One region of the Streptomyces sp. NPDC048002 genome, then DNA from elsewhere that is predicted to be linked to it. Evidence: riboswitches for the same ligand, from Rfam matches in the RefSeq annotation. Region 1 holds a riboswitch; each other region holds the start of a gene.

Region 1 (7,573 bases):
ACGCTGGCGGCGCTCCTCAGCGAGGAACTCCCCCCACCCCAGCGCTCCGGCCCGCTGACCGGCTTCCTGAACGCCATGCTCGTCAAGGATCCCGCCCGGCGCCCGGACACCGCGGAGGCCGACCGCATGCTCGCGGCCGCCGAGGGCACCCCGCTCGGCTCCTCGGGCTCGGCGCCCGCGACGACTTCGTACCATCTGGCACCCCCGCCGAACCCGACGACCGCATCAGCACCGACGGGCTTCGGCCCACCACCGACCGGCTTCGGCCCCCCGGCGTACGGCACCCCGACCCCCTACCCGGCGGGTCCCACCCGCCCTACGCCGCAACGGCCCGAGAGCCGCTCCAGGCGCGGCCTGGCCGTCGCCTCGTCCGTGGTGGGGACGGTGCTGGTGGGCGTGCTGGTGTGGACCCTGCTCCCGGACGGCGGCGAGAAGGACCGTGACACGGCCTCCGGCTCGACAGGTGCGTCCTCGGCCGCCACGAAGACCCCGACGACCACGGCCCCCGACGCGACGGGCTCCGCCTCAGCAGCCGCGAACGACACGAAGAACGGCCTGCTCACCCCGGACGGCATCCGCACGGCACTGGCGGAGATCGAGGCGGAGACGGGCACGAATCGGGCGGGTGACCTGACCATCTATCCCGAGTACGTGCACGCCCAGATGATGGTCAAGGGCAGCGACACGAAGTACGACACCTACACGTACCGCCCCGACCGGGGCGTCGAGAAGGGCATCATCAGCAGCACGATAGGCAGCGGCAAGCACCCCTTCACCTTCGACGCCTTCGACTGGGACGTCATTCCGGCCCTGCTGAAGCGGGCCGAGAAGGATCTCAACGTGCCGCAGCCCACTTCGATTTACATCGTCGTCCGGCCCGCGTGGGACACCTTCGACACTCCGTTGACACTGGCTGTCTACCGCGCCGACGACTACACCGGCGGCTACTTGGAAGCCGACCTGAAGGGCAAGGTGACCCGTGTCGTGCCCGCCGAGGATTGACGCCGTGGCGAAGAGCGACAACTACGACATGCGCAGCCGGAGTTCACGGGCGGCGGGCAGACCGGCCAGGGTGAGTTCGAAGGCGTGGCGGTGGGGCAGCAACGGGTACCCGGGGCGGGGCGGCAGAGGATAGTCGTCGCGCAGGACGCCCTCGGGCAGGACGCCGGTCGCGGGAATCGGTGAGATGTCGTCCGGGTCGGAGAGGTACGCCCAGACGCCGCTGTCCAGCGGCACCACGACGCACTCGTCACCCGGCGGGCGCCAGGGTGCGCCCGTGAGGGGGTGACGGGGGACGAGCAGGACGTCGGGGCGTGGCCGGGGCACCGCGATTCCCGGCCCTGCGAGCCCCACGGACCGTGGTGCGGGCCCGGTGGGGAGGCAGCGGCCGACGGCGTGCGACAGCAACTCGGTCACAGGGCCCGGAGGAAGCGTCACCGGGCGGCCCATGGTCGCCACGACGAGGTGGGCCAGCATGACCCCGAGGGCCGCCTCCCAGCGTCGGCTCCACGACCCGTCGGCTTCGTGGGGCGGGACCCGGTGTTCGGCACGCTCCACGTCCCGCCACCCGGGAGGCGGGCCGGCCGGGAGGCCCGAGGGGCGGCGTACGACGGCGTCGGGCTCCAGCCAGACCGCCTGCCACAGCCCGCAGTCGTCCATGCGTGTCGCCACGGCCCGCCCGCACGTCCCGCACGCCAGGTTCGGACCGTCCCTGCCGTCCACACCTCGGCAGTAACCCTCGCAGCGCTCGGGGATCCACGTCATGGACCGGGAGTCACCGGGTGTGACCACGATCCGGTCGCGCGCGCCGAAGGAGACCCGGTACACGGGTGTGTACACGCCCTGCCGGGCGGCCGTCTCCTCGTCGACGTCCTCCCACAGCCGCCAGGGCGGCCCGGTGGGCCGGGCCTCGACCGCGTACGTCCCCGGCTCCATCAGCGGGGGATGAAGTTCCTCCCAGCCGCCGAAGTGGGTGTGGACGGGGAGCGCGACTCCGGACATCGGCGCGGTCAGCTCCGTGCCGCACCCGGCACACACGAACACGTCCAAGCAAGCGGCCCTTCTCCCGGTCGGTTCCCCGGGGATTGTGCTGGGGCCGCGAGACGGAATCCATCGGATTTCCCAGGGCGGCCTGCCTTACCCCTGCCTCCTCGGCGGAGTGAAGGCGTACAGGTCGAGGATGTCGGGGCAGGGCGCGACTCCGGGGCCGCCTTCACGGACCCAGGTGACGATGTCCTCGGTGGCGTCGGCGTCGTTGACCAGGCCGAGCCAGACCGGGCGGGCGCCGGCGGCCCGTGCCGCGGCCGAGGGCTGGACGACGATCACATTGGCGTGCTCGCACACGTCGAGGCAGTCGGCGACGCGCACGGGCACCTCCTCCGCGAGGCGCGCGAGTTGCCGCTCGTGATCCACTCCGGTGATCTTCGGGGTGCCGCAGCAGCAGTCCCGGCAGACCACGACCCGGCACGGGGTCGTCGCCGCGGAGGAGGCCGGGGCGGCGGCTCGCTCAGGTCGCTGTCGGGGCATCGCTCGTCTTCCCTCTCGTGCCTGTGGAGCCGTTGTCCGTGGGGCCGTTGCCTGTGGGGCCGTTGCCTGTGGGGCCGTTGCCTGTGGGGCCGTTCCGGGTGGTCGGCCGTAGGAAGCGGATCACGGGGTGGCCGGGCTCCTGGCTGACCTCCGCGCGGACACCGTAGACCTGTTCGATGAGTGTGGGGGTCAGGACCTCGGCGGGGGTGCCCTCCGCGACGACTCGGCCGTCGCGGAGGACGAGGAGTCGGTCACAGTAGGTCGCGGCGAGGTTGAGGTCGTGCAGCGCGACGACGGTGGTGACCGGCAGGCCGACGATCAGTTCGAGGAGGTCCAGCTGGTGCTGGATGTCCAGGTGGTTGGTCGGCTCGTCGAGGAGGAGTTCGCGCGGTGTCTGGGCGAGCGCGCGGGCGATCTGGGCGCGCTGGCGTTCGCCGCCGGAGAGGGTGTGCCAGGACTGTCCGGCGCGGTCCGTGAGGCCGGTGCGGGTCAGGGCCTCGGTGACGGCCTCGGCATCGGTGGCCGTGGCGGGCGTCCAGGCGCGGCGGTGCGGGATGCGTCCGAGGGCGACGACCTCGCGGACGGTCAGTTCGGTCTGGGTGTGGGCGTGCTGCTCGACCGTCGCGATCCGGCGTGCCGTTTCCCGGCGCCCCACCTCGGGCAGTGGGCGCCCGTCCAGGGTCACGACTCCCGCGGTGGGTGCGAGGACGCCCGCCAGGAGTCTGAGCAGCGTCGACTTTCCTGAGCCGTTGGGCCCGAGCAGGCCGACGGTCTCGCCGGGGCGCAGGGCGAGGGTGACGCCGTCCACCACGGTCCTGCCGTCGATGCGGCGCTGGACGCGGTTCGCGTGCAGGCCGGTCATGCGCGCCTCCCTCCCCGGTAGAGCACCGCCACGAACGCGGGCACGCCGATGAGGGACGTCACCACGCCCACGGGGACCTCCTGGGGTTCGAGGACGGTACGGGCGAGGGTGTCCACCCACACCAGGAAGACGGCGCCGGTGAGCGCCGTGACCGGCAGGAGGCGGGCGTGGCCGGAGCCGGTGAGGACGCGGGTGGCGTGCGGGAGGACCAGGCCGACGAAGCCGATCGCGCCGACACAGCTGACCAGGGCGGCGGTGAGCAGTGCCGTCGCGCAGAGCAGGACCAGCCGGGTCCGGGCGACGTTCACCCCGAGTCCGGCGGCGGCCTCCTCGCCGAAGGCGAAGGCGTCGAGGGTGCGGGCGTGGCCGAGGCACACGGCCAGGACCACGGCGAGTACGGCGCCGCACAGCAGTACCTGGCCCCAGTCGGCGCCGGTGAGCGAGCCCAGGAGCCAGAACAGCACTCCGCGAGTGGTTTCGGCGTCCGCGGAGATCAGCACGGTGAACGAGGTGAGTGCCGAGAACAGTTGCATCGCCGCCACGCCCGACAGGACGACGCGGTCGGTGCTGCCGCCCAGGGTGTGGCTGAGGAACAGCACCAGGCCGAAGGAGAGCAGTGCTCCGAGGAAGGCGCCCGTCGACAGCGACACCGCTCCCCCGCCCACGCCGAGTACGACCACGGCGACGGCGCCCGTGGAGGCGCCGGAGGAGACCCCCAGCACGAAGGGGTCGGCGAGCGGATTGCGCAGCAGCGACTGCATCACCGCCCCGCACACCGCGAGGCCCGCCCCGCACACGGCGGCGAGCAGGGTCCGCGGCATCCGCAGGTTCCACACGATGCCGTCCCGCAGCGGCGCCAGCGTGCTCTCCCCCAGGCCGAGATGGGCCGCGACGGCCGCCCACACGTCGGCGGTGGAGATGTCGGCGGGTCCGATGGTCACGGCCACGGCGACCGAGGCGAGCAGTGCGGCCAGTCCGCCGCCGGCCAACAGCAGCGTACGGGCGGTCACTTCGCGAACCCGAAGTCCCGCAGACCTGCCGCCACCTGCTCGATGCCCTCGATGGTGCGGATGGAGGGGTTCATGGACTGCCCGCTCAGCAGGACGTAGCGCTTCTTCTTCACCGCGGTGAGGTTGCGGGTGGCGGGGTTGGTCTCCAGGAAGCGGATCTTGGCCTCGGCGGTCTCGGCGGTCTGCTGCTTGCGCGTCAGGTCGCCGATGACGATGACGTCGGGGTCGCGGTCGGCGACGGTCTCCCAGCCGATCTGGGGCCATTCGTCGTGGGTGTCGTCGAAGGCGTTCCGCGCACCGACGGCGCGGGTGATGGCTCCGGGGGCGCCGCAGCATCCGGCGAGGTAGGGCGACTGGGAGTTGGCGAACCAGTACATGAGGGACACGTCCGAGGCGTGCAGTCCGGCGGTGGCCGTGCTCACCCTCTTCTCCAGCGAGGCGATCAGCTTCTCGCCCCGGTCGTCGACGCCGAAGGCCTTGGCGAGGTCGCGTATCTCGCCGTACACGGTCTCCAGGGTGAGCGGCTCGCTGCGCGATCCGTCGCCACCGCTGTCGTTGTCCTTGCCGGCCGAGCAGTCGGAGGGTGAGACGTAGGTGGGTACGCCCAGCTTCTCGAACTGCTCGCGGGTGGCGACCCCGCCCTTGCCGAGGGTGGAGACGAACGAGGCGGTGACGAAGTCGGGTTCGGCGTCGAGGACCTTCTCGAAGGAGGGGTTGTTGTCGGCGAGGCGCGGCACGGTGGCGTTGGCGGCGCCCAGGCCCTTCATCACGGGGTCGGTCCAGGTGGCCGTGCCGGCCATGCGGTCGGCCAGGCCCAGGGAGAGCAGGATCTCGGTGGTGCCCTGGTTGAGGGAGACGGCCCGCCGGGGAGCGGACTGCAGGGTGACCTGGTGACCGCAGTTGTCGAGGGTCACCGGGTAGCCGGCGGCGGCCGCCCCTTCCGGCTTCGCGTCGTCGCCGGTGGAGGAGGATCCGCAGCCGGTGAGCAGCAGGGCGGACGTGAGGAGAAGGGCAGGGGTGGTACGGAGCATGGGGGTGCCTCGGGGTCGGGGCTCGTACGCGGAGCCTTGCCTACGGAGTCCCTCCGCACCGGGGCGCGAAGGTGCCAGCAGGTCTTCGGACTCGGGTTCGCTCGGTCGGGGCGCCTTCCCGGTCTCCCAGTGGCGTCGTGCCCCGCCCGTCCCCCTCACCGCTGCGCGTCAGTTCCGGATTCGCACCGGATTCCCTGGCCTCGGGTGTGGCTCGACTGGCCCGCTGAGGCTATCAAGCCGCTCGTACGGTCCTGACGTGCGGTCGGTCACCCGGTGCCGCACCGCCCCGACTGGCGTGCCGGTGGGGGAAGTAGGAGCCTGGAAACAGGGGGTTCTCCGACACTGCCACTCAAGGAGATGGCGGCTGTGACTGCCACCGAGTACGACACCAAGTCGGACACCGCGTTCTTCCGCGAGATCACGGAGGTCTTCCGGAAACACCCGGAAGCCGCCAGGAGGTACGCCCTGGCGAGCCTGGCGCTCGAAGAGATCATGGGCATCGACTACACCCGGAAGTACGCCGTGTCGACGATCGAGGGCGACCGGGTCGTCACGGAGTTCCACGACCTGGACGAGAAGCCCCTCGTGATCCGCTCGCGCATCTGCCTCAAGTACGAGCTGCACGGACAGGACCTGGAGTGCGTGCACTGGACCGAGGCCAAGGTCTGATCACCCCCACCTGACTCAGGTCTCCTTCACCGGCGCGTACACCTCTTCGCCGATCCCGAAGGTCCAAGCCACGCCCTCCTTCGCAGTGCGGGTGGACGGGGGCACCCGGAGCCAGTAGGTGCGCCGGGTTCCGTCCGGCTCCGGGGTCGAGTTGAGCACCTCGACCATCACGACCGGCTCGTCCGCGGGCAGGTCGATCCGCCACAGGGTGCCCGTCTCGTCGTGGTGGAGGGGGCGGGCGCCGGAGTCGGTGAGGTAGCGGTCGTAGCCGTAGTACTCCAGCATCACGCGCCGCAGTTCGGCGTTCTCCTCCTCCCGGATACGGGCCGGGGTCAGCGCGGGCAGCTCCGCGAGGAAGGCGGCCGGTACCGGCATGCCGCGCCAGGCGTGGAGGGCGAAGCCGTCGGGGTAGGCGAGGGCGGGCCCGTCACCGTGGTCGAGACGGCCGGCCTCGTCCCGGTGGAGTTCCACGGGGCGTTCCGACACCACGGCGACGCGGGTGAAGGGCCACCACCAGCCCGCGCTGCCGCACACTTCGGTCAGTGCGCCGAGGGGTCCTGCGTCGGCGGGGAAGGCGGCCAGCCACGGCGCGTCGTGCTGTCCGAGGACGGCGTCCAGCAGCAGGAGCCGTACCTCGGCGGCCTCGGCTCCGGTGTCCCGGCCGGCCAGGTCCTGGATCACTCCGGCTCTGATCCGGTCCACGAGGACCTGGGTGGACTCCCACAGCCGTCCCCCGGTCGCCGCCCAGTGCGCCGACCAGCCCTTCGCTCCCAACTCGTCGTGCAGGCGGCGGCGTTCGCGTGCCCAGGGCGCACTGCGGATCTCCTCCCGCACGCCGGGGCCGCGGTCGGTGAGCTGCCGGATCAGGGTGACGGCCGCGCGCGGGGAGTCCGCCCACAGCACGGCCTCCGGTTCGGCCAGTCCGGCCTGCCGGTAGGCGCGTCGTACGCCCTGTTCCGCGCGGGCGCGGTCGGCGGGTCCGGTCGCCGTGGCCCGGGTTCGCCAGGCGCGCAGCCCGTCGGTGCCGCCGTCGGTCTCGATGGTCGTCATCTGCCCCTCCATGAGGTCGCGCTGTTCCACGGTCAGTCGGCGACGATCCGGACCGAGCCCGGCACGTACTCGCGTTGTCTGATCACCCGGTACCAGCCGGCGGGCAGGGCGATCGCCGCGTGCTCCTCGTGCACCACCCGGCCGCCCTGCGGAAGGTGCAGCAGGAGCGGGCCGAACGGTCCGGGCTCCCGCACCAACTCCCCCGGTCCCACGACCGCGTGGGCGTGCCCGGTGACCTCTCCGAGTGCCAGCACCAGCCGGCCGCGCCCGTCGCGCCGCTCCCTGGGCGCGTGTGCCACGTGGTCCGGGACCGCGCCCTCCTCCACGGGCACGATCAGTACGTCTCCCTGCCGGTACATGGCTGTCCCCTCACCGCCGGGTGCACCGCGCACCGGCCTCCTGAACACGACGGTAGGGGCCGCCAC
Region 2 (7,573 bases), on a different contig from region 1:
GGCGTCGGGGTCATGCCAGGGCCCGTTCGATCTGGGCCACGGTCAGCCAGTGCTGCGGGGCGAGGATCTTCGTCACCTGCGGGGCGAAGGACGGCGACGACACGACCACGTCCGCGGTCGGGCCGTCGGCGATGATCTCGCCCTCGGCCATCAGCAGCACCCGGTGCGCCAGCTCCGCGGCCAGCTCCACGTCATGGGTGGCCAGGACGATCGCGTGGCCCTCGGCGGCCAGTCCGCGCAACACGGTGACCAGCCGGGCCTTCGCCGCGTAGTCCAGGCCCCGGGTCGGCTCGTCCAGCAGGAGTAGGGGCGGGCGGGCGGTCAGTACGACGGCCAGGGCGAGCGCCAGGCGCTGGCCCTCCGAGAGGTCCCGGGGGTGGGTGTCGTCGGCCACGCCGGGGAGCAGCTCGCCGACCAGGGCACGGCAGGTGCCGGGGTCGGCCTGCGCGTCGGCGTCGGCGGCCGCGCACTCGGCGGCGACGGTGTCGGCGTAGAGGAGGTCCAGCGGTTCCTGTGGGACGAGGCCCACGTGGCGGACCAGTTCGGGGGGCGGGGTGCGGTGGGGAGTGACGCCGCCGACCCGGACCGTGCCCCTGGTGGGGGCGAGCAGGCCCACGAGGGAGGAGAGGAGCGTGGACTTTCCGGCGCCGTTGCGGCCCATGAGCGCGATCGTCTCGCCGGGACCGACGGTCACGTCCACCTTGCGCAGGGCGCGGACCCCGCCACGGGTGACGGCGAGCCCGCTCACCTCGGCGGGGAGACGTACGGGCGCCTCGGGGCCGGCGGCCCCCTTCGACACCGGCGCGCGCCGGAACCAGCGACGGGGGGTGGGGGGAGCGGAGGGTGCGGGACGTCGGGGGGGTGTGGGGGCGGAGGGTGCGGGAGGCCGGGGGGTTGTGGGGGCGGAGGGTGCGGGAGGCCGGGGGGTACTGGTGTCGTCGGACCTCGCGGCCGAGTCTGCGGCGGCTTGGTGGGCCGCGCCTGCGTCGGGCTCCCCGGCCGTGTCGGTGACGGGTTCCCCGGTTGTGTCGGTGACGGGTTGCCCGGTTGTGTCGGGGGAGGGCTTCCGGGTCGTGTCGGCGACTGGTTCTCCGGCCGTGTCGGCGGCGGGTTGCCGGGCCGTGTCGGCGGCGGGTTCTCCGGTTGTGTCGGGGGAGGGCTTCGCGGCCGTGCGGGCGACCGGTTTCCCGGCCGGGCCGGTGACGGGATTCCCGGCCGGGCCGGTGAGGGGCTTCCCGGCCGTGTCGGTCGTGGGCTCGCCGAGTCGTTCCCGTAGGGGTGCCGCGCGGCGGCGGGCGTCTCGTACGGTCAGGGGGAGCGGGGTCCAGCCCGCCAGGCGGCCCAGGTCCACCACGGGCGGGGTCACCGGGGAGACCGCCATGACCTCGGCCGGGGCGCCCAGCACCGGGGCCTCGCCGGGACCGGGCAGCAGGACGACGCGGTCGGCGTACTGGATCACCCGCTCCAGCCGGTGCTCGGCCATCAGGACCGTCGTGCCGAGGTCGTGCACCAGCCGCTGGAGGACCGCGAGGACCTCCTCGGCGGCCGCCGGGTCCAGCGCCGAGGTCGGTTCGTCCAGCACCAGCACCCGAGGGTGCGGGGTGAGCACCGAGCCGATGGCCACCCGCTGCTGCTGGCCGCCGGAGAGGGTGGCGATCGGCCGGTCCCGCAGACCGGCGAGACCCAGCAGGTCGAGGGTCTCCTCCACCCGGCGCCGCATCACCTCCGGCGCCAGTCCCAACGACTCCATGCCGTAGGCGAGTTCGTCCTCGACCGTGTCCGTCACGAAGTGGGACAGCGGATCCTGCCCCACCGTGCCGACCACGTCGGCGAGTTCGCGGGGCTTGTGGGTGCGGGTGTCCCGGCCCGCCACCGTGACCCGGCCGCGCAGGGTGCCGCCCGTGAAGTGCGGGACCAGCCCGCTGACGGCACCGAGGACCGTGGACTTGCCCACGCCGGACGGGCCGACCAGCAGGACGAGTTCGCCCTCCGGGACCTCGAAGTCGACGTCCCGGACGGTGGGTTCGGTACGGCCGTCGTACGTCACGGAGACGTTCTCGAAGCGGATCACGACGACGGCTCCCTCGGGGCGGCGGCGGACGGAGTGGGGGGCGTGGGGGGCGTGGGGGCTACGAAGGCCGGCAGCAGGCCGAGCAGGATCGCGGCCGCGGGCCACAACGGCAGGGTGGGGGCGGTCAGCGGGAGCACACCCGGCTCCAGGGCGCCCGGATCGGCCGAGGCGGCCACGAACATCAGCGCGGCGACCGCCACGCCGGAGCCCGTGACCAGCCAGGCCCGCACGTCCCACGGGTCCGGGCGGTACCGGGTGCGGGCCGCCCGGCGCCCGCCCAGGCGCAGGCCCACCAGGGCGGCGGCCAGCCCGGCCAGCAGCAGCGGCAGCCCGTACGCCCCGCCCTCGGCCGTGAGGACGCCGTAGGTGCCGGCGCACACGCCGAGAAGGCCGCCGAGGGTGAACGCGGTCGTGGTGCGGCGCACCCGCGCCGGTACGTCGGCGGTACGGCCGTACCCGCGGGCGTCCATCGCGGCGGCGAGGGCGACGGAGCGTTCCAGAGCGCCTTCGAGGACCGGCAGGCCGACCTGGAGCAGGCCCCGGATGCCGTTGTCCGGGCGGCCCCGCAGGCGCCGGGCGGCGCGCAGACGCTGGACGTCGGCGATGAGACTCGGGGCGAAGGTGAGCGCGACGACGACGGCCACGCCCATCTCGTACAGCGCCCCCGGCAGGCACTTGAGCAGGCGGGACGGGTTGACCAGGGCGTTCGCCGCGCCGACGCAGATGAGCAGGGTGGCGAGCCGTACGCCGTCGTACAGGGCGACGAGCAGGCCCTCCGCGTGCACCCGGCCACCCAGCCGGATGCCCTGCGCCCAGTCGGGGAGCGGGACCTCGGGGAGCGTGAACAGGGTGTGGGTGCCGGGGATGGGCGAGCCCAGGAACACCGCGAAGACCAGCCGGATCAGGATGACGGCGAGGGCGAGCTTGACGAAGGCGCCGTAGGAGCGGGACCAGGGGGTGCTGCGGCGGCAGGTCACGACGACGTACGCGGACGTCGCCACGAGCAGCGCCAGCAGGAGGGGGTTGGTGGTGCGGGTGGCCGCGGCGCCGAGTCCCAGGGCCCACAACCACCAGGCGCCGGGGTGCAGTTGCGCGGGCGGGCGGGTTGCGGGGAGGGCGGGGGCGTCGCCCGTAGCGCCGCCGCCGCTGCCCTTGTCTCCGCCGGCGCGGACCGTACGCGTGGCGCGGTCCGTACGAACATCGCGGTCCGTACGAGTGCCGCGGTCCGCGCGGCCCGTAAGAGCGCCGCGGTCCGCCGGGTTACGCATGCCTGCGTCGGCGTGCCTGCCAGACCGCCGCCGCTCCCAGGGCCGCCACTCCCGCGACGCCCGCCCACAGGCCGAGGGACGGACCGTTGCCCTTGCCCTTGCCCTCGCCGGCCGGGGTCTTCGCGATCTGTTCCCCGCAGCCCCTGGCCGGGTAGCCGTCGATCGCGCAGAGCAGCGCGCTCGTGTCGTACCGCAGGGGCTTCGCCACCCGCGCCAGCGCCTCGGCCGTGGTCGCGTCCTCACCGACCCGCGCGCACACCGTCCGCGGCCGCGGCGGGGTCTCGCCCGACGGGGAGTCCGCCTTCGTGCCGAAGTCGATGACCAGGGCCACCCGTTTCTCGCCCGCCCGCGCCGGGGTGCGCGCGCAGATCACGTCGAAGTCCGCCGCGCCACGCGGCTGGGCGGCCTGCGCGGAGTCCTCGCTGAGCGTGAACCGGAAGCCCTGGACGTCGCCGTCCGAGGGGACCGCCACGGACGGCCCCTGGGTGGCGTAGATCCACGAGGAGCCGTCGTGGTCCCAGAAGGACCAGTAGCGGTAGGTGGCGGCCTGCGCCGGTGCGGCCGTCCACACCAGGAGCACGGCCGCCAGCAGTGCGCAGGCCCGGCGGATCACTGCCGCTGCCCCTTGTTGCGTCCGCTGATGAGGAAGCCGACGCCGATACCGGCGACCGCGCCGACGCCGATGATCCACCAGACGCTGACGCCGCCGTCCTCGTCCTTCTCCTCGTCCTTCTTCTCCTCGGACGCGTCCGAGGAGCCGGTCTGCGTCCGCGGCTCCGGGCCCGTCGCGTTCAGCTGGCTCACCAGGTTCGCGCCACCGAAGTCACGCGGGTCCGCGCCGGCCGCCTCCGCCGCCAGGATCAGCTGGGCGTACGCGGCGGGGCCGCTCTGCTTCGCCCAGTCCGCGGAGTTCTCCTCCAGCCAGGCCAGCGGCTTCCGCGCGGCCTCCGGGCCGCCCGTCACCGCGAGCGCGACGACCGCGTCGGCGGTGTTGCCGTAGTCGGGCTGGTCCTCGGCACCGGGCAGCGCCGACACCAGGTGACCGTCCTTCGCCATCTCCCCGGCCAGGTAGGACGCGCCGTTCGCGGCGGACTGCCCGGGGTCGGAGGCCTTGGCGGTGGCGCAGGCGAGCTCCGTGTCGTCGGCGGCCTTCGCCGACACCATGCTCATGCCCTTCATGCCGACCACGGCCGCCGCCGTCGCGTCCGCGTTGGCGGCGAGCTTGCCCTTCTTGTCCGGCTGGTAGGCGAAGGCACCGCCGTCCGCGCAGGACAGGGCCAGCTCGCGCAGGGCGTCGTAGGGCGACTTGCCGTCCTTCACGGCGGTCCCGGGGTCCTGGCCCACGGCGTTCAGGGCGCCGATGACGACCGAGGTCGAGTTGGCGTCGCTGGCGCCGCCGGGCGTGTAGCCCCAGCCGCCGTCCTTGTTCTGCACGCTCTTCAGCCAGGTGACCGCCTTGACGGCGTCGTCCATGCGGTCGCCGTCCCCGGCCAGGGACAGGGCCTGCGCCGCGGCGGCGGTGCTGTTGGTGTCGACCATCACCTTGGCGTCGCAGTCCTGGGCGGGCTCGGCGCGGAACGCGGCGAACGCCCCGTTCGCGCACTGCTGCCCGAGCAGCCAGTCGACGGCCTTCTCGGCGGGCTCGACGTCCGACCGGTACTGCGCGACCAGGGCGAGCGACTGGCGCCAGACACCGTCGTAGGTCGGGTCGCTGGTGCCGTACAGGCCGGACGGTATCGCCACGGACGGCGACGGCGACGGCGACGGGGACGCGGCCAGGGCGGGCGTGGCCAGGCCGATCACGGCGGTGGCGGCCAGGGCCGCGGCGCTGCGGCGGACGTTCATGATCGGCGGGTGCCTCTCCCTGAAGGGAGCCGGGCAGCGCGGGACGACCCCGGGCGGCTCGGCTCCGTAGACCTCGACGGTGCCCGTGCGCCGACGGACCGCCGGCGCACGCGAGCCGTTCACATGCCGTACGGGGCGGTCCGGCTCACAGCCTCGCGACTGCTCACGGTTGCGGGTCAGCGCCGGATTTGCACCGGCTTCTCCCTGTACGGGTGTAGTGACGACGCGGCCACTCTACCGGCCCGTAGGGAAGCGCCTGGGAGGAGGCTGTGCCGGGCCGGTGCGCGCGACACTCGTCGCGCTCCTCTCCGACCCCTCGGACGTCACGGAGGCGGGACTGGCCGAGGCCCGGCGCCGACGCGCCGCCAACCCCACCATGACGGTGGCCGAGATCGAAGCGCTCGGCGAGGCGGAGCGGTTGGTGCGTGCTTTCACGGACCGGGGAGCCCCGGAAGGGGACTGAGCCGGATCGGACGGCCACCTGCGTCGAGTCGGCTCAGACGGCCACGTACGTCACCGGATCACTGCCCGTGACCGCCTCCGCTCGGCCCAGCTTCACCAGGCGGCGCAGGTGCGACTCGGCCTCCGACACCGCGATGTTCCGTGATCCGTAGGGGATCCGCTCCCAGGGCCGGTTCCACTCCATGCGCTCCGCCAGCCGCCAGGGAGTGAGGGGTTCGGAGAGCAGGGCGAGCAGACCGGTGAGGCGCTCCTCGTGGTGCGCGAGCAACTCCCTTACGCGCGCGGGCGCGTCGGTGAAGGCGTGCTGGTGGGCCGGTAGCACCTCGGCGGGGGCCAGTCGGCCCACCCGTTCCAGGGAGTCGAGGTAGTCGCCGAGGGGATCGGTGACGGTGGTGTCGTCCGGGTCCTCGTACAGGCCGATGTGGGGCGTGATGCGGGGGAGGAGGTGGTCGCCCGAGAACAGGCGCCCGCGGCCCGGAAGTTGGGCCGGGTGCTCCTCCTCCAGGTGCAGGCAGACGTGGCCGGGGGTGTGGCCCGGGGTCCAGATCGCGCGCAGTCGGCGGCCCGGCAGGTCGAGCAGTTCGCCGGGGACGATCTCGCGGTCCGGGAGGGCGGGGGAGAGGCCGGGCAGGGTGCTGCGGCGGGCGCCGCGCAGGGGTGCCACGTGCTTCTCGGGGGCGCCGGCGGCGGTGAGCTTGGCCGTCATGTACGTGAACCAGCGCTCGGGTTCGGCCGACCGGGTGCGGCGCACGATCGCGGTGTCCGCGGCGTGCATCGCGATCCAGGCGCCGGACGCCTCGCGGACCTTGCCGCACAGGCCGTGGTGGTCGGGGTGGTGGTGGGTGACGACCACGCCGTGGATCTCCTCGACCGCGGTGCCGCAGGCCGCCAGCCCCTCGGTGAGGGCGTCCCAGGAGGCGGGGTCGTCCCAGCCGGTGTCGATCAGCACCGGGCCCCGGTCGGTGTCCATCACGTACACCAGCGTGTGCCCGAGGGGGTTGTCCGGGATCGGAACCTGGACGGACCGTACGCCCCCGCCGTGCTCGTGCGTGTTCGTCATCTGCCCTCCGCCTCGCGGCCATTGCCCACTATAACTAGAACTGGTATCAGTTCTGAAGCATCGTCAGAAATCAAGCACCGTCAGAAATCAAGCACCGTCAGAAATCAAGCACCGTCAGAAATCAAGCAACGCAACGGATCCGACCCACACAACCCGCTTCGGCTCCGCAGGAGGCGTCGGCCATGACCGAGCTCGTGGAACACGGACAGCTGTTCATCGGCGGGGAGTTGACCGACCCCCTCGGCAAGGACGTCATCGAGGTGATCTCGCCGCACACCGAGGAGGTCTTCGGGCGCGTGCCGCACGCCTCCACCGCCGACGTCGACCGGGCCGTCGCCGTGGCCCGGCGGGCCTTCGACGAAGGGCCCTGGCCGCGCGCGACCCTGGACGAGCGGATCGAGGTCGTCACCCGGATCAAGGACGCCATCGCGATCCGGCACGAGGAGATCGCCCGCGTGATCTCCTCCGAGAACGGCTCCCCGTACTCCTGGAGCGTCCTCGCGCAGGCCCTCGGCGCGATGATGGTCTGGGACTCGGCGATCACCGTCGCCCGGAACTTCACCTACGAGGAGCAGCGCGACGGCGTCCTCGGCCGGATCCTCGTCCGGCGCGAGCCCGTCGGGGTCGTCGCGGCCGTCGTGCCGTGGAACGTCCCGCAGTTCGTCGCCGCCGCCAAGCTCGCGCCCGCGCTGCTCACCGGCTGCACGGTCGTGCTCAAGCCGTCGCCCGAGTCGCCGCTGGACGCCTATCTCCTCGGGGAGATCGCCGCCGAGGCCGGGCTGCCGGAAGGTGTGCTGTCGATCCTGCCCGCCGACCGCGAGGTCAGTGAGTACCTCGTCGGGCACCCGGGCGTCGACAAGGTCTCCT
Region 3 (7,573 bases), on a different contig from region 1:
TTCAGCACGGCGGTCATGTAGGTCTTGATCGGGTTGGGCGCGTTCTCCACCGCGGCCCACTCCGCGATCAGCGGCGTGGTGCCACCGCCCGCTGCGGCCGGAGCGGCGGCCTCGGCGACGACGTTGCCCGCGAGGTTGCTCTGCAGCGACTCCTTGTTGGGGATGACGCCGTTGAGCTTGGCCAGCTGGCCCTCGTGCTCGTCGGAGAGGGCGATCCGCAGGAACTCCTTGGCCAGCTCCTGCTTCTTGCTGCCCGCGGCGACGGCGAGGTTGGAGCCGCCGAGGAAGACACCCTCGGGCTTGTCGGCCGTGGCACCGGGGATGGTGAAGTAGCCGATCTCCTTCTCGATCTTCTTGTTGGCCTCGATGGCGATGCCGGCTTCCCAGCCCATGCCGATGAAGGCGCCGACCTTGCCCTTGCCGAAGACCTCACCCTGCTGCGGGGTGGCCTCGTCCTTGTCCTTGGGGGCCTCGGACAGGGCCTGGAACTTCTTGTACGTCTCCATGGCGGCGGCGACCTTGGGGTCGTCCAGGTTGGAGACGTACTTGTCGCCCTCCTTCTTCACCAGCTCGGCGCCCTCACCGATGGTGAGGCCGACGAAGTGGTACCAGTTCTGGCCGGGGAGGTAGATCGGCTCGGCGTCGGTCTTCTCGCCGATCGTCTTCAGGTCCTCGTAGAACTCGTCGCGGGTCTTGGGGGTGTCCTTGATGCCCGCCTCGGCCCAGATGCTCTTGTTGTAGAGGACGACACGGTTGGCGAAGTACCACGGCGCCGCGTACTGCTTGCCCTCGAAGACCGAGGAGTTGTTCAGGGACTCGGTCCAGTCCGCGCCGATCTCGGTCTTGAGGTCGGCCAGGTCGGCGAGGCCGCCGGTCTTGGCGTAGGCCGGGGTCTGGGTGTTGCCGATCTCGAAGACGTCCGGCGGGTTCTCCTCCGACAGGGCGGTGGTCAGCTTCTGCTGGATGCCGTTCCACTGCTGGACCTCGAACTTGACCTTCGCCTTGGTCTTCTTCTCGAAGGCGGCGGCGACGTCCTTCTGCCACTGGTCGGGGGAGGATCCGTCCATCACCCAGACGGTGAGGGTCTGGCCCGCGTACCCGTCCGCGCCGGCCTTGCCGCCCTCGTCGCTGCCGTCGTCGCTCCCGCACGCCGCGATGGAGACCATCATTGCCGCGACACCGATCGCGGATATGAGCTTGCGCTTCACGCCACCCTCCTCAGGGATGCCCACGAAACCCCCCTGGCTCCCCCGCGTCACGTGGGGCCGGGACCTGGACCAATGGTGTAGACCAGTACCCGGAGCTTGGCCCAGACCAACAGGCCTGTCAAGGGTGCTCGAATCGCCTCTGACCAGCCGTTATGGGACCTACATATGCAGGAACCTTTAAGTAAGAAGGCAGCGAAAACACCGACCGAGGAGCGCATGCTTCCGGTAGACCACTTGAACTGATGGACTAGACCAAAAGTGACGGCGGCGGTATACAGAGGGGATCACGGAGCGTACGGGGCCATCCCGGTGCGCTGCCGTGCCACGATGTGAGCCGCATCCGGAGCCGGGAAGGCAGAGCATGAGCACCGACGTCAGCAGTGCGGAGCACGAGGGTGGGGCCACCGTCCGTACCGCGCGCGTGCCGAAGTACTACCGCTTGAAGAAGCACCTGCTCGACATGACGGAGACCCAGGCGCCGGGCACCCCGGTCCCGCCCGAGCGGACGCTGGCGGCGGAGTTCGACACCTCCCGCACGACGGTGCGCCAGGCCCTCCAGGAACTCGTCGTCGAGGGCCGGCTGGAGCGGATCCAGGGCAAGGGCACCTTCGTCGCCAAGCCGAAGGTCTCCCAGGCCCTGCAACTCACCTCGTACACCGAGGACATGCGCGCCCAGGGCCTCGAACCGACCTCGCAGCTGCTGGACATCGGGTACATCACGGCCGACGACCGCCTCGCCGAGCTGCTCGACATCACGGCCGGCGGCCGGGTGCTGCGCATCGAGCGGCTGCGCATGGCCAACGGTGAGCCGATGGCCATCGAGACCACCCACCTGAGCGCCAAGCGCTTCCCGGCGCTGCGCCGCTCGCTGGTCAAGTACACCTCCCTCTACACGGCGCTGGCCGAGGTCTACGACGTACAGCCCGCCGAGGCCGAGGAGACCATCGAGACCTCGCTGGCCACTCCGCGCGAGGCCGGACTGCTCGGCACGGACGTGGGTCTGCCGATGCTGATGCTCTCCCGCCACTCGCTGGACCGGGACGGACAGCCGGTGGAGTGGGTGCGCTCGGTGTACCGGGGCGACCGGTACAAGTTCGTCGCACGCCTGAAGCGCCCTCAGGAGTAGTCCTTTCGGGCCGAGTACCAGGCTTTTGTTCCCTTCGAGTCCGATCCGTTATGCGGACGAGGGGTTCCGTTTGCCTCGCGGCGTGACCTAGATTGCCTGCGCGTTACACAGGTGGTCTGCGAGGGGACGGAGCCGTCAGATGTCAGATGCCCCAGAGGTGAGCGGAGAGCCGGTGGTGACGCCTGTGCGCGTCGTCATCGGCCTCTGCCTTTTCGCGCCCTTCGTGGCGATGTTGTGGGTCGGCTCGTACGCGAAGGCCGACCCGGAGTTCATCGGCATCCCGTTCTTCTACTGGTACCAGATGGCCTGGGTGCTGCTGTCGACCGCGCTGACGATGACCGCGTACCAGCTGTGGCAGCGTGACCAGCGGGCCCGCGCCCGTGCCCGCGCCGCCGCGAAGGGCGGTGCGGCCGGATGAACGACGGCGTGAACGGCGTCGCGCTCGCCGTCTTCATCTTCTTCTTCCTGGCCGTGACGGTGATGGGCTTCCTCGCCGCGCGCTGGCGCAAGGCCGAGAACGAGCACAGCCTCGACGAATGGGGCCTGGGCGGACGGTCGTTCGGCACCTGGGTCACCTGGTTCCTGCTCGGCGGCGACCTGTACACGGCCTACACCTTCGTGGCCGTCCCGGCGGCGATCTACGCGGCGGGCGCGGCGGGCTTCTTCGCCGTGCCGTACACGATCCTCGTCTATCCGCTGATCTTCACCTTCCTGCCCCGGCTGTGGTCGGTGTCCCACAAGCACGGCTATGTGACGACCTCGGACTTCGTGCGCGGACGCTTCGGCTCCAAGGGCCTGTCGCTGGCCGTCGCGCTGACCGGCATCCTCGCCACCATGCCGTACATCGCCCTTCAGCTCGTCGGCATCCAGGCGGTGCTGGACGTGATGGGCGTCGGCGGCGGGGAGAACACCAACTGGTTCATCAAGGACCTGCCCCTGCTGATCGCCTTCGGCGTGCTGGCGGCGTACACCTACTCCTCCGGACTGCGCGCCCCCGCGCTGATCGCCTTCGTCAAGGACACCCTGATCTACCTGGTCATCGCGGTGGCGATCATCTACATCCCGATCAAGCTGGGCGGGTTCGACGAGATCTTCGCCGCCGCGGACGAGAAGTTCACCAGCACCGGCAGCGGCGGACTGGTCCCGCCGGAGGCGGGCCAGTGGACCTACGCCACCCTGGCGCTCGGCTCGGCGCTGGCGCTGTTCATGTACCCGCACTCGATCACGGCGACCCTGTCGTCCAGGAGCCGGGACGTGATCCGCCGCAACACCACCATCCTGCCGCTCTACTCCCTGATGCTGGGCCTGCTGGCGCTGCTGGGCTTCATGGCGATCGCGGCCGGGGTGAAGGTGGAGAACGGCCAGCTGGCCATTCCGCAGCTGTTCGAGAACATGTTCCCGGACTGGTTCGCGGGCGTGGCCTTCGCGGCGATCGGCATCGGCGCCCTGGTGCCGGCGGCGATCATGTCGATCGCGGCGGCCAACCTCTTCACCCGCAACATCTACAAGGACTTCCTCAAGCCGGACGCCACACCGGCGCAGGAGACCAAGGTCTCCAAGATCGTGTCCCTGCTGGTGAAGGTGGGCGCCCTGGCCTTCGTGCTGACCATGGACAAGACGGTCGCCATCAACTTCCAGCTGCTGGGCGGCATCTGGATCCTCCAGACCTTCCCGGCCCTGGTGGGCGGTCTGTTCACCCGCTGGTTCCACCGCTGGGCGCTGCTGGGCGGCTGGGCGGTCGGCATGGTCTACGGCACGGTGGCGGCCTACGGGGTGGCCTCGCCGACGCAGAAGCACTTCGGCGGCTCCTCCAAGGAGATCCCCGGCATCGGTGAGATCGGCTACATCGGTCTGACGGCGTTCGTGCTGAACCTGCTCGTCACGGTGGTGCTGACCTTCGCGCTGAGGGCGGCCAAGGCCCCGGAGGGCGTCGACGAGACGCGCCCCGAGGACTACACCGCGGACGCGGGCGACCCGGGCGTGCAGAAGGACCTGGCGCCGCTGCACTGAGACTCCCCCAGGACGGGCCGCCGGACAGCAGGTGTTCCGGCGGCCCGTCGTCGTACAGACTCGACCCCATGGACTTCCTGATCCGTGAGGCGCGCGCCGCCGAGTACGAGGAACTGGGCGGGATCACGGCCCGCGCCTATCTCCGGGACGGGCTGCTGGCCTTCGGGGAGAGCGACTGGTACCTCGGGGAGCTGCGGGACGTGGCCAAGCGGGCGGCCGCGGCGCTGGTGCTGGCGGCCGTGGAGCAGGACCGGCCGCTCGGGGGCGTCACCTTCGTCCGCGCCGGCGGACCGATGGCCGATCTGGCCGGCCCCGGCGAGGCGGAGATCCGCATGCTCGCCGTGGACCACGGCGCCCGGGGCCGGGGCGTCGGCGAGGCCCTGGTGCGGGCCTGCGTCGACCACGCCCGCGCCACGCCCGGCTGCACCGGCCTGGTGCTCTCCACCCAGCCCCTGATGCGGACCGCCCACCGCATCTACGGACGGCTCGGTTTCACCCGCGCCCCGGACCGCGACTGGAACCCCGTGCCGGAGCACCCCGAGTTCACTCTGCTCACCTATCAGTTGACGCTCTGAAGCCGACGCGACACAACATCTGGGGGTGCCACCGCGCCCCGGCACTAGATGTATGCTCATGCTCGCTGCCGCCGCAGGGGAATCCGGTGCGAATCCGGAACTGTCCCGCAACGGTGTACTTGTGCATGTCTGTTCCCCGAACCGGCCTGCGCAGGAGTCAGTCCGAGGACCTGCCGACAGCGCGCCCGGCCACCCGGCCGGTGCGCTTTCGACGTCCGGGCCTCGTGGAATGGGCCGGTGGGCGCGACGCCCCGTGCGCTCGTGAGCTGCCGCCTGTCCTCCGCAAGGCCCCGTGCCGAGCGAGGGAGAGCCCCACGTGACCATCGCGCCAGCCGACCCGGCTTCAGCCGACCTGGTTCAGACCGACGGTCCCGGTACCGCGTTGCTGCGGACCCTGACCGAGCTGACCGCCGACCTCCCCGACGCCGACCCCGGCCGGGTCGCCGCCGCGGCGCTGCGCGGCCGGTCCGCTCGGGCCGACGAGGCGGAGCTGCGCGAGCTCGCCACGGAGGCCGCGGCCGGCCTCATCTCCGAGGACCCCGCCTACAGCAGGCTGGCCGCCCGGCTGCTGACCCTCTCCATCGCCGCCGAGGCCGCCTCGCAGGGCGTCACCTCCTTCACCGAGTCCGTCGCGGTCGGGCACCGCGAGGGGCTGGTCGCCGACCGGACCGCCGCGTTCGTGCGGACCCACGCGGCCCGGCTGAACGCGCTGATCGACACCGGCGCCGACGACCGCTTCGGCTACTTCGGCCTGCGCACGCTGCACAGCCGGTACCTGCTGCGGCACCCGATCACCCGCCGGGTCGTCGAGACGCCCCAGCACTTCATGCTCCGGGTCGCCGCCGGCCTCGCCGAGGACGACTCGGCGCGTTCCGTGGACGAGGTCTCCGCGCTCTACGGCCTGATGAGCCGCCTGGACTACCTGCCGTCCTCCCCCACCCTCTTCAACTCCGGTACCCGGCACCCCCAGATGTCGTCCTGCTACCTGCTGGACTCGCCGCTGGACGAGCTGGACTCCATCTACGATCGCTACCACCAGGTCGCCCGCCTCTCCAAGCACGCCGGCGGCATCGGTCTGTCGTACTCCCGCATCCGTTCGCGCGGTTCGCTGATCCGCGGCACCAACGGGCACTCCAACGGCATCGTGCCGTTCCTGAAGACGCTGGACGCCTCCGTGGCCGCCGTGAACCAGGGCGGCCGGCGCAAGGGAGCGGCCGCGGTGTACCTGGAGACCTGGCACTCCGACATCGAGGAGTTCCTGGAGCTGCGGGACAACACCGGTGAGGACGCCCGCCGTACGCACAACCTGAACCTCGCGCACTGGATCCCGGACGAGTTCATGCGCCGGGTCAACGCCGACCAGGACTGGTCGCTGTTCTCCCCCGCGGACGTGCCCGAGCTGGTCGACCTGTGGGGCGAGGAGTTCGACGCCGCGTACCGCGAGGCGGAGGCGGCCGGGCTCGCCCGCCGGACCGTCCCGGCCCGTGACCTGTACGGCCGGATGATGCGCACCCTGGCGCAGACCGGCAACGGCTGGATGACCTTCAAGGACGCCGCCAACCGCACCGCGAACCAGACCGCCCTGCCGGGCCACGTGGTGCACTCCTCGAACCTCTGCACGGAGATCCTGGAGGTCACCGACGACGGCGAGACCGCGGTCTGCAACCTGGGGTCGGTCAACCTCGGCGCGTTCGTCGACACGGCCGCCGGCGACCTGGACTGGGAGCGCCTCGACGCCACCGTCCGTACCGCCGTGACCTTCCTGGACCGGGTCGTCGACATCAACTTCTACCCGACCGAGCAGGCGGGCCGCTCCAACGCCAAGTGGCGTCCGGTCGGACTCGGCGCGATGGGCCTGCAGGACGTCTTCTTCAAGCTGCGGCTGCCGTTCGACTCCCCCGAGGCCAAGGCGCTGTCCACCCGGATCGCCGAGCGCGTGATGCTGGCCGCCTACGAGGCGTCCACCGACCTCGCCGAGCGCAACGGCCCGCTCCCGGCGTGGGAGAAGACCCGCACCGCCCAGGGCGTACTGCACCCCGACCACTACGACACCGACCTCAACTGGCCGGAGCGCTGGGCGGCCCTGCGCGCCCGGATCGCCTCGGTCGGCCTGCGCAACTCGCTGCTGCTGGCCATCGCGCCCACCGCCACCATCGCCTCGATCGCCGGCGTCTACGAGTGCATCGAGCCGCAGGTGTCCAACCTGTTCAAGCGCGAGACGCTGTCCGGGGAGTTCCTCCAGGTCAACTCCTACCTGGTGCAGGACCTGAAGGACCTCGGCGTGTGGGACGCGCGGACCCGGGAGGCGCTGCGCGAGGCCAGCGGCTCGGTGCAGGACTTCGCCTGGATCCCCGAGGACGTACGGAACCTGTACCGCACGGCGTGGGAGATCCCGCAGCGCGGACTGATCGACATGGCCGCCGCCCGGACCCCGTTCCTGGACCAGGCCCAGTCCCTGAACCTGTTCCTGGAGACGCCGACCATCGGCAAGCTCTCCTCGATGTACGCGTACGCCTGGAAGTCCGGGCTGAAGACGACGTACTACCTGCGCTCGCGCCCGGCGACCCGGATCGCCCGCGCCGCGCAGGCCACCCTCCCCGTGCAGCAGGCCGCCGATCCCGAGGCGGTCGCCTGCTCCCTTGAGAACCCCGAGT
Region 4 (7,573 bases), on a different contig from region 1:
GGGAAGACCCATCGCCTGGAACTCCTCGGGAGCCAGGCCCTACCAGGCGATCAAGACACTGTCGGCGGCCACGTCCGTACTCCTCAACACGGCGCCCCGTAAGCGTAGTCGGCCCAGCGCCACCGTCGCCGCCCGCAACTTCCGTGAGATCACGGACAATCGCCACGAGGCCACTTGGATCGACGCCGCGCGGCGCTTCCACTGACGACGGCGGTACCTCGGACCGCGAGCCCAGCGGTCGGTGTGCTCAACCCCGCAGCCGCGCCCTGAGCACGTCCACCTCGCAGCCCGGTGATCCGGGCCGCCGTCGCTCGGTTTGTCGCGGTGCGCGGGAGGCTGGATGACGCCTCGTCAAGAGGTCAGGCTCCGAGGGGAGTCCTGGGTCGCTGCCTCATCGTCCCGCGCGGCGGCACGCAGGGCCGCCTCCACGCGGCTGTCGCTGGTCATCGTCGCCGTGACCGCCGTCATCGCCAGGAGCAGACCCGCGGCGGTGTACAGAGGGGTGCGTACGTCGTAGGCGGTGGCCAGCCAGCCGCCGAGGAAGGCGCCGAACGGGGCGGCGCACATGGCGAGCATCCGGGAGGTGGAGGTGACCCGGCCCATCAGGTGCGTCGGGACGATCGCCTGACGGAGGGAGGGAGCGAGGACCATCGTGGCGCCCATGCCCGCGCCGCAGACGGCGAGCGCGAGGCCCGCGAGGTACGGGTTCGAGGCGGTGGCGAGGCCGAGGACGGCGAGTCCCTCGACCGCGGCCGTGCAGGTCAGCGCCGTGCCGGTGCCGAGGCGGCGGCCGAGGAAGGAGGCGATGCCCGCGCCGACCAGTCCGCCTGCCGCCTCCGCCGTGAGCAGCAGGCCGAAGCCGAAGGTGCCGATGCCCAGGCGGTCGTGGGCGAAGAGGGCGAGGACCGTCTCCACGGCGATGAAGGCGATGTTCCCGACCGCCGGACGCAGCGCGAGCCCGAGCAGCAAGCGGTCGCGGAAGACGTACGAGGCGCCGGCGCGGGCCTGTTGGAGCAGCGACTCGCGGGCCTGCGGAACGGGTCGGGGCGCCGCGGGCAAGGACCGTACGAGCAGGGCCGAGAGGGCGAACGAGACCGCGTCGGCGAGGAGCGGAACCGCCCGCCCGAGAGTGAGCAGGGCACTGCCCGCGGGGGGCCCGGCGAAGCCGGACATCGCCGTCTGGGTCCCGCGCAGGCGGGAGTTGGCCCGCTCCAGCAGCGCGGGGTCACGGCCGAGGAGGTCCGGGAGGTAGGCCGAGGCGGCCGTGTCGAAGAAGAGTCCGCCGAGGCCGAGGAGGAAGGCGACGGTGGCGAGCAGCGGGATGCTCAGCAAGTCCAGGGCCGCGGCTGCCGCCGGTACCACGAGCAGTGCCGCCCGCGCCGCGTCGGTGACCCACATCGTGACGCGTCGGTCCCAGCGGTCGACCAGGGCGCCGCCGAGCACCCCGAAGAGCAGCCACGGCAGGGTTCCGGCGGCGGTGACGACGGCGAGTGCCATCGGATCCCGGGTCAAGGTCAGCGCGAGCAGCGGCAGGGCGGCATGTGACACACCGTCACCGAGTGAGGAGATCGTCTGCGCGGTCCACAGCCGTCCGAACCCGGTCGGCAACTTGCTTATGGGTGACGTCATTTGGCGTCCTCCTCGGCGGCCTGTGCGCGCGAGGCCGGGTGGAACAGGGCGAAGACGAGGGAGGTGTCCGGCAGGGACGGATCGGACAGCGCCCGGTACTCGTCCGCCAGCGCCTCCAGTCGCGTCCCCAGCTCGGCGAACTGTTCGTCGGTGAGGCGCAGATGCGCCATGCGGACGTGCCTGGCGCTGTCCGCGGAAGCCCTCTCCAGGTCCGCCATCGCGTGCCGCATCAGGACGTCCGGGCCGCCCTCGCCCGGGTCCGGCAGCACGATCGACCGCGCGGCCATGGCGTAGTAGCGCTCGGTGACCCCGCGTACCTTCCGGGTCCGGACCACCTTCACCAGTCCGGCCCGCTCCAGCAGCCGTACGTGGTAGCTGGAACTCCCCTTCGCGAGGCCCACTCGGTCGGCGATCTGCGTGATGGTGGCGGGCTCGAAGCGGAGCACGGCCATGATCCGGTGCCGCGTGAGGTTGGAGACGGCACGCAGCTGTTCGTCCGTGGTGACGTGAAAGGTCTCGGGAAGGTCGTCGGCAGGCATGCGAGCAATGGTCAACGACTCTTGACCATTGCGCAAGGGGATTGTGGACACTGAACGTGGTGGTGGGCCTTGTCCGGGATCTGCGGTGCGTGCGGCGGCCGTTGTGGCGTAGTACTGCTGGGGAGCCTCAACCTGAGGCTCAACGCCCGATCTGTGTTGCCTTGGAGTTGTCGATGGCCGTTCGTCGTGTCGTACCCAATGTCCGGTCGGAGGCTGTGGAGGAGAGCCGCGAGTTTTACGGGCTGCTGGGGTTCGAGAAGGTCATGGACCACGGCTGGATCATGACGCTCGCGTCGCCGTCGAGCCCGACCGCGCAGATCAGTCTCATGGGCGAGGACAAGACCGCGCCCGTCACCCCGGACCTCAGCGTCGAGGTGGATGACGTGGACGCGGCCTACGCGGCTGTGCGGGAGAGCGGTGCGGAGATCGTTCATCCCTTGCAGGACGAGGAGTGGGGGGTGCGGCGGTTCTGCGTGCGCGACCCCAACGGCCAGGTGGTGAACGTACTGGGGCACCGCTGACGGGCAGGGACGGCGGGGGCGCGTGTCGCGTGCGCACGGCGCTCGCGTGGGGCGTGTCACCCCGGTCCGTTGCCGGGCGGGCGTGGTGGACCGGGCCGACCACGTGCCATGATGGCTCGCGACAAAGGCGACGGCGGAACGAGGAAGCCGGTGTGAATCCGGCGCGGTCCCGCCACTGTGATCGGCGAGCGGACCCCGAACAGACCACTGCCCGGATGCGGGTGGGAAGGCCGGGGCGAGCCTTGACCCGAGAGCCAGGAGACTCACGCGGTCGCCTCCTCGACGTAGCTGGGGCGGATTTCCCCGGAGAGGAGGGCGTGTAGTGATGCCCTTGGAGGGGTTGCGACCCGGCTCGATGCCCTGCGGCCACGGCGTACCGTGGTCGACCGCGGGGGTTGCGCGCCGCCCGCTGACACCCGGTTTCCCGCGGCTCCGTACCCTTGCCCCGCTCCGTCTTGTGACCCCGCTTCCACCTACCCGGTGCGGTCGTTCAGCGGCTCCGGCTGCCGTCGCGACCCCGTAGCCGAGCGGGGGCGACGCCGCTTACCCGGTCGTCGACACTCGACGCGAGTGCCCCCAGCCGTGCCCCGGACCGTGATCCGGACCGTTCCCGTGCCATCCCTCGGTGAGAGGACCCACCCCATGACGGGCAAGCGCCCTGTGACCCTGCTGTCGGCGATAGCCGCGGCCCTGCTGATGTCCGGCTGCGGTGAGAGCGCCACGCGGGACGATGCCGCTCCGAAGGGTGCCGCCGCCGACGGTTACCCGGTGACGGTGTCCAACTGCGGGGTGAGGACGACCTATCAGCGTCCCCCGGAGCGAGCGGTGTCGCTCAACCAGCACGCCACGGAGGTCATGCTGGCACTCGGCCTGGAGAACTCGATGGTGGGTACGGCCTACCTCGACGACGAGATCCTCCCCGAGTACCAGGACGCCTACGACGGCATCGACGTCATCGCGAAGGAGTACCCGTCCTTCGAGACGCTGCTGGCGGCCGAACCCGACCTGGCGTACGGGGGGTTCGCCTCCACCTTCGACGAGAAGGACGGCCGCAGCCGCGAGGCCCTGTCCGACGCGGGCATCAACTCCTACCTGAACATCGAGGAATGCCCCTCCGGCCCCGTGACGATGGCCACGATGGACCAGGAGATCCGCAACGTCGCCAAGATCTTCGGCGTCTCGGAACGCGCCGAATCGGAACTGAAGGAACTCCACGCCACCCTCGACACGGTCGAGGAGAAGCTCGACGGAGTCGATCCGGTGGACCTCTTCGTCTACGACAGCGGTGACAAGACCGCGTTCACGGCCGGCGGGGCCGGTATCGGCAACGAGATGATCGAGCAGGCCGGTGGCGTGAACCTCTTCGCCGATCTGGACAAGGCGTTCGGTGACGTGTCCTTCGAGCAGGTCGCCGAACGGGCGCCCGAGGTCATCGTCATCTACGACTACGGCGACCAGACGGTCGAGGACAAGAAGAAGTTCCTGCTGGCGAACCCGGCCCTGAAGGACGTACCCGCCATCAAGAACGAGCGGTTCGCCGTGCTGCCCCTGTCGTCCACGGTGCTGGGCGTCCGGGTCCCCGCAGCGGTGGAGTCCCTGGCCCGCCAGATCCACCCGGACCGCTTCAAGTGAGTGAGGCGGCGGAACTGACCGAGGAGCAGGGCACGAAGTCCGCCCTCCCCGCGGTGCGGGACGGCGGCGCCGATGGCCGGCGCACCCGTCGGATGCCCTTCCCGCTCGTGCTACTGGTGCTCGGCGCGCTCGTCGTGGTCGCGGCCACGTTCGGGATCGCCGTCGGGTCGATCAGCGTCCCGGCCGGACAGGTGTGGGGCATCCTCCTGCACCGGGTGCATCCGGCGCTGGCCGATCCGACCTGGACCCCGGTCCGCGAGACGATCGTCATCGACGTACGGCTGCCGCGGGTGCTGCTCGCCGGGGTCGTCGGCGCGGGCCTGGCGGTGTCCGGGATGGCCCTTCAGGCCCTCGTGCGCAATCCGCTCGCCGACCCGATGCTGCTCGGGGTCTCCTCGGGCGCCTCGGTCGGCGCGGTGCTCGTCGTCGTCCTCAACCTCTCCCTGTTCGGGGTCTTCTCCCTGCCGATCGCGGCCTTCCTCGGGGCACTGGCCGCGCTGGTCGCCGTCTACTTCCTGGCCCGCTCCGGTGGCCGGATGACCACCGTCCGGCTCGTGCTGGCGGGCGTGGCGACCGCCGAGGTGCTGTCGGCGCTCGCCAGCTTCCTGATCGTCACCTCCGACGACCCGCACAAGACGCAGTCGGCGCTGCGCTGGATGCTCGGCGGGCTGGGCGGCACCACCTGGACCGTGGTCTGGATCCCCGTGGGCGCCGTCCTGCTCGGCACCGCCGTCCTGCTCGGCGTCTGCCGGCCGCTGAACCTGCTGCTCGCGGGGGAGGAGGCGGCCGTCGCGCTCGGTCTGGACGTGCACCGCTTCCGGGCGGCGCTGTTCACGCTGGTCGCGGTGATGATCGGCACGATCGTCGCGGTCAGCGGCCAGATCGGCTTTGTCGGCCTGATCATGCCGCACGTGGTGCGCCTGCTCGTCGGCGCCGACCACCGCCGTGCGCTGCCCGCCGCCGCCCTGCTAGGCGCGGCGTTCCTCATCGCCGCGGATCTCGCGGCACGCACGGTCATGAGTCCGGAGGAGATTCCGGTGGGCATCCTCACCGCCCTGGTCGGCGGTCCCTTCTTCCTGTGGCTGATGCGTCGGAGGACAGCATGACGAGGACGACGGAGACGCCGAGCGAGAAGCCGACGGAGAAGCCGACGGAGAAGCCGACGGAGAAGGCGACCGCCAAGGCGACGGAGAAGGTGATGGAGAAGACGGTGGATCCGATGTCGGTCACGGCCGCGCCCGGCACCCTGGCCGTGGAGGACGTCTCCGTCGTCGTCGAGGGACGGGCCCTGGTGGACCGGGCGTCCCTGCGCGTGGACCCCGGCGAGGTGGTCGGCCTCGTCGGACCCAACGGGGCCGGCAAATCGACCCTGTTGCGCACCGTCTACCGGGCGCTGCGTCCGACCTCGGGACGGGTGCTGCTCGACGGTCAGGACGTCCGGCGGATGAAGGGCAAGAGCCTCGCCCGGCTGCTCGCCGCCGTTCTCCAGGAGTCCGCCGGCGACTTCGAACTCTCCGTCTACGACGTGGTGGCCATGGGCCGTACCCCGCACAAGCGGCCCTTCGACGGGGACGACGCCGACGACCGTGCCGTCATCATGGCCGCGCTCGCCGAACTCGACGCCGCCGGACTCGCCCGTGCCCCCTTCTCCCGGCTGTCGGGCGGCGAGAAGCAGCGCGTGCTCATCGCCAGGGCCCTCGCCCAGCGGGCGGGCACGATGGTGCTGGACGAGCCGACCAACCACCTCGACCTGCGCCACCAACTCGACACCCTGCGCCTGGTCCGGCGGCTCGGGGTGACGGCCCTCGTCGCGCTCCACGACCTCAACCTGGCCGCCGCGTTCTGCGACCGGATCTGCGTGCTGGCCGGCGGCCGCGTCGTCACCACCGGTCCTCCCGCGCAGGTCCTCACCGCCGAACTGCTGGCCGATGTCTACCGCGTCGACGCCGAGGTGACCAGGCGCCCCGGCACCGGTGCGCCGCCCATCACGCTCCTCACGGGCACCGACTCCTTCGGGAGGCCGAAGTGAACACCTCACGCCAGGCACCCGGGACCGTCGTCGCCGAAGCCCTCCAGGACATCGCGGCGTTCGGATCCTTCTTCTCCGTCGAGTCGGGCGGCCCAGCCGAGGGTTGGCATCCGGTCGAGGAGGCGTACGCCCGCGGCTTCGCCGACCTCGTCGCGGCGACCGCGGACCGCTACGGCACCGGTGAACTGCGCATCGGCGCCTCCATCGTGCAGCTCGGGCACGCCGCCCGCCTGTGGTCACCCCTGCTGGCCTGCACGGTCGTGCACGCGATCGTCCCCGATCTGAGCCGGGTCCTGCGCGCCGACGACGGCCCCGCACTGCGCCTGCCCGCGGACCCCGACGGCTGGTACGCCCCGGCGATACCGCGGCTCACGGAGGTGCTGTACGAGATGGTCATGACCCGGCACCTGGACGTGCTCGCCGCCGGACTGCGCGTCAAGGTGGCTCCCGGACTGCTCGCCGGCAACGCGGCGTCGGCGCTGGTGGAGGCGGCGCGGGCCGTCCTGACCGCCCGCCCGGACCTGGCCGACCCCCTTTCCGCACTCGTCGCGGGCCTGCTGAACACGGGCCGGCTGAACGGCACCGGAAAGGTCCTGGGACCCGATCTCACCTTCCGCAGGCGCAGCTGTTGCCTCTATTACCGGGTGCCTTCCGGTGAGAAGTGCGGCGACTGTTCCCTGGCCCGATGAACGGCCCCGTCGCCGACCGGGCGTAGCCACCGCACGGCGGCTACGGTCACCTCCGTGAGTACGGCACTGACAAGATCGACCGAGACCTGCGGTTCCAACAAATGCTGGAAGGAACCGACGAGATCATGCGTGTCATCGTGGCCCGCGGACTGACGGAGGCATTCGGATGAACGACGTCCTGTTCCATGTGACGGGCCGGGCGGGCCATATCACCCTCAACCGCCCCAGGGCCCTGAATGCCCTCACCCACGACATGGTGTCGCGCATCGACCAGGCGCTCACGGAGTGGGAGGACGATCCGGCGATCGAGACCGTGGTCATCAGCGGTGCGGGAGAGCGCGGTCTGTGCGCCGGCGGTGACATCCGCGCCATCCACGACGACGCCCGCGACCGGGACGGCAGCGCCTCGGCCGCGTTCTGGCGCGACGAGTACCGGCTCAACGCCCGTATCGCCCGCTACCCCAAGCCGTACGCAGCCCTCATGGACGGCATCGTGATGGGCGGAGGCGTCGGCGTCTCCGCGCACGGCAGCGT

The links. Region 1 has a riboswitch for cobalamin ahead of AB0E07_RS23350 (ABC transporter substrate-binding protein). Riboswitches for the same ligand answer to the same signal wherever they lie in the genome.
Region 2: linked by a shared signal. The riboswitch ahead of AB0E07_RS01840 (prenyltransferase/squalene oxidase repeat-containing protein) and the one ahead of AB0E07_RS23350 (ABC transporter substrate-binding protein) in region 1 are both predicted to bind cobalamin.
Region 3: linked by a shared signal. The riboswitch ahead of AB0E07_RS31025 (ribonucleoside-diphosphate reductase subunit alpha) and the one ahead of AB0E07_RS23350 (ABC transporter substrate-binding protein) in region 1 are both predicted to bind cobalamin.
Region 4: linked by a shared signal. The riboswitch ahead of AB0E07_RS33895 (ABC transporter substrate-binding protein) and the one ahead of AB0E07_RS23350 (ABC transporter substrate-binding protein) in region 1 are both predicted to bind cobalamin.

The regions. Positions count from the first base shown of each region.
Region 1 covers NZ_JBEZNL010000019.1:113,277-120,849, reverse strand. The annotation lists gene AB0E07_RS23375 (serine/threonine-protein kinase) at 1-1,002, shown strand, start outside; gene AB0E07_RS23370 (hypothetical protein) at 1,024-2,043, opposite strand; gene AB0E07_RS23365 ((2Fe-2S) ferredoxin domain-containing protein) at 2,137-2,526, opposite strand; gene AB0E07_RS23360 (ABC transporter ATP-binding protein) at 2,507-3,388, opposite strand; gene AB0E07_RS23355 (iron chelate uptake ABC transporter family permease subunit) at 3,385-4,398, opposite strand; gene AB0E07_RS23350 (ABC transporter substrate-binding protein) at 4,395-5,429, opposite strand; cobalamin riboswitch at 5,488-5,664, opposite strand; gene AB0E07_RS23345 (hypothetical protein) at 5,787-6,098, shown strand; gene AB0E07_RS23340 (DUF6745 domain-containing protein) at 6,114-7,148, opposite strand; gene AB0E07_RS23335 (hypothetical protein) at 7,181-7,507, opposite strand.
Region 2 covers NZ_JBEZNL010000001.1:417,863-425,435, reverse strand. The annotation lists gene AB0E07_RS01860 (ECF transporter S component) at 1-14, opposite strand, end outside; gene AB0E07_RS01855 (ATP-binding cassette domain-containing protein) at 11-2,071, opposite strand; gene AB0E07_RS01850 (energy-coupling factor transporter transmembrane component T) at 2,068-3,339, opposite strand; gene AB0E07_RS01845 (SCO2322 family protein) at 3,332-3,952, opposite strand; gene AB0E07_RS01840 (prenyltransferase/squalene oxidase repeat-containing protein) at 3,949-5,184, opposite strand; cobalamin riboswitch at 5,301-5,445, opposite strand; gene AB0E07_RS01835 (hypothetical protein) at 5,465-5,647, shown strand; gene AB0E07_RS01830 (MBL fold metallo-hydrolase) at 5,681-6,706, opposite strand; gene AB0E07_RS01825 (aldehyde dehydrogenase) at 6,889-7,573, shown strand, end outside.
Region 3 covers NZ_JBEZNL010000035.1:46,793-54,365, forward strand. The annotation lists gene AB0E07_RS31000 (extracellular solute-binding protein) at 1-1,208, opposite strand, end outside; gene AB0E07_RS31005 (GntR family transcriptional regulator) at 1,570-2,334, shown strand; gene AB0E07_RS31010 (DUF3311 domain-containing protein) at 2,474-2,752, shown strand; gene mctP (monocarboxylate uptake permease MctP) at 2,749-4,344, shown strand; gene AB0E07_RS31020 (GNAT family N-acetyltransferase) at 4,413-4,919, shown strand; cobalamin riboswitch at 4,965-5,112, shown strand; gene AB0E07_RS31025 (ribonucleoside-diphosphate reductase subunit alpha) at 5,236-7,573, shown strand, end outside.
Region 4 covers NZ_JBEZNL010000043.1:28,023-35,595, forward strand. The annotation lists gene AB0E07_RS33875 (hypothetical protein) at 1-205, shown strand, start outside; gene AB0E07_RS33880 (MFS transporter) at 352-1,629, opposite strand; gene AB0E07_RS33885 (winged helix-turn-helix domain-containing protein) at 1,626-2,168, opposite strand; gene AB0E07_RS33890 (VOC family protein) at 2,342-2,689, shown strand; cobalamin riboswitch at 2,827-2,954, shown strand; gene AB0E07_RS33895 (ABC transporter substrate-binding protein) at 3,332-4,321, shown strand; gene AB0E07_RS33900 (iron ABC transporter permease) at 4,414-5,427, shown strand; gene AB0E07_RS33905 (ABC transporter ATP-binding protein) at 5,541-6,350, shown strand; gene AB0E07_RS33910 ((2Fe-2S)-binding protein) at 6,347-7,039, shown strand; partial or broken gene AB0E07_RS33915 (acyl-CoA dehydrogenase family protein) at 7,048-7,209, shown strand; gene AB0E07_RS33920 (enoyl-CoA hydratase/isomerase family protein) at 7,206-7,573, shown strand, end outside.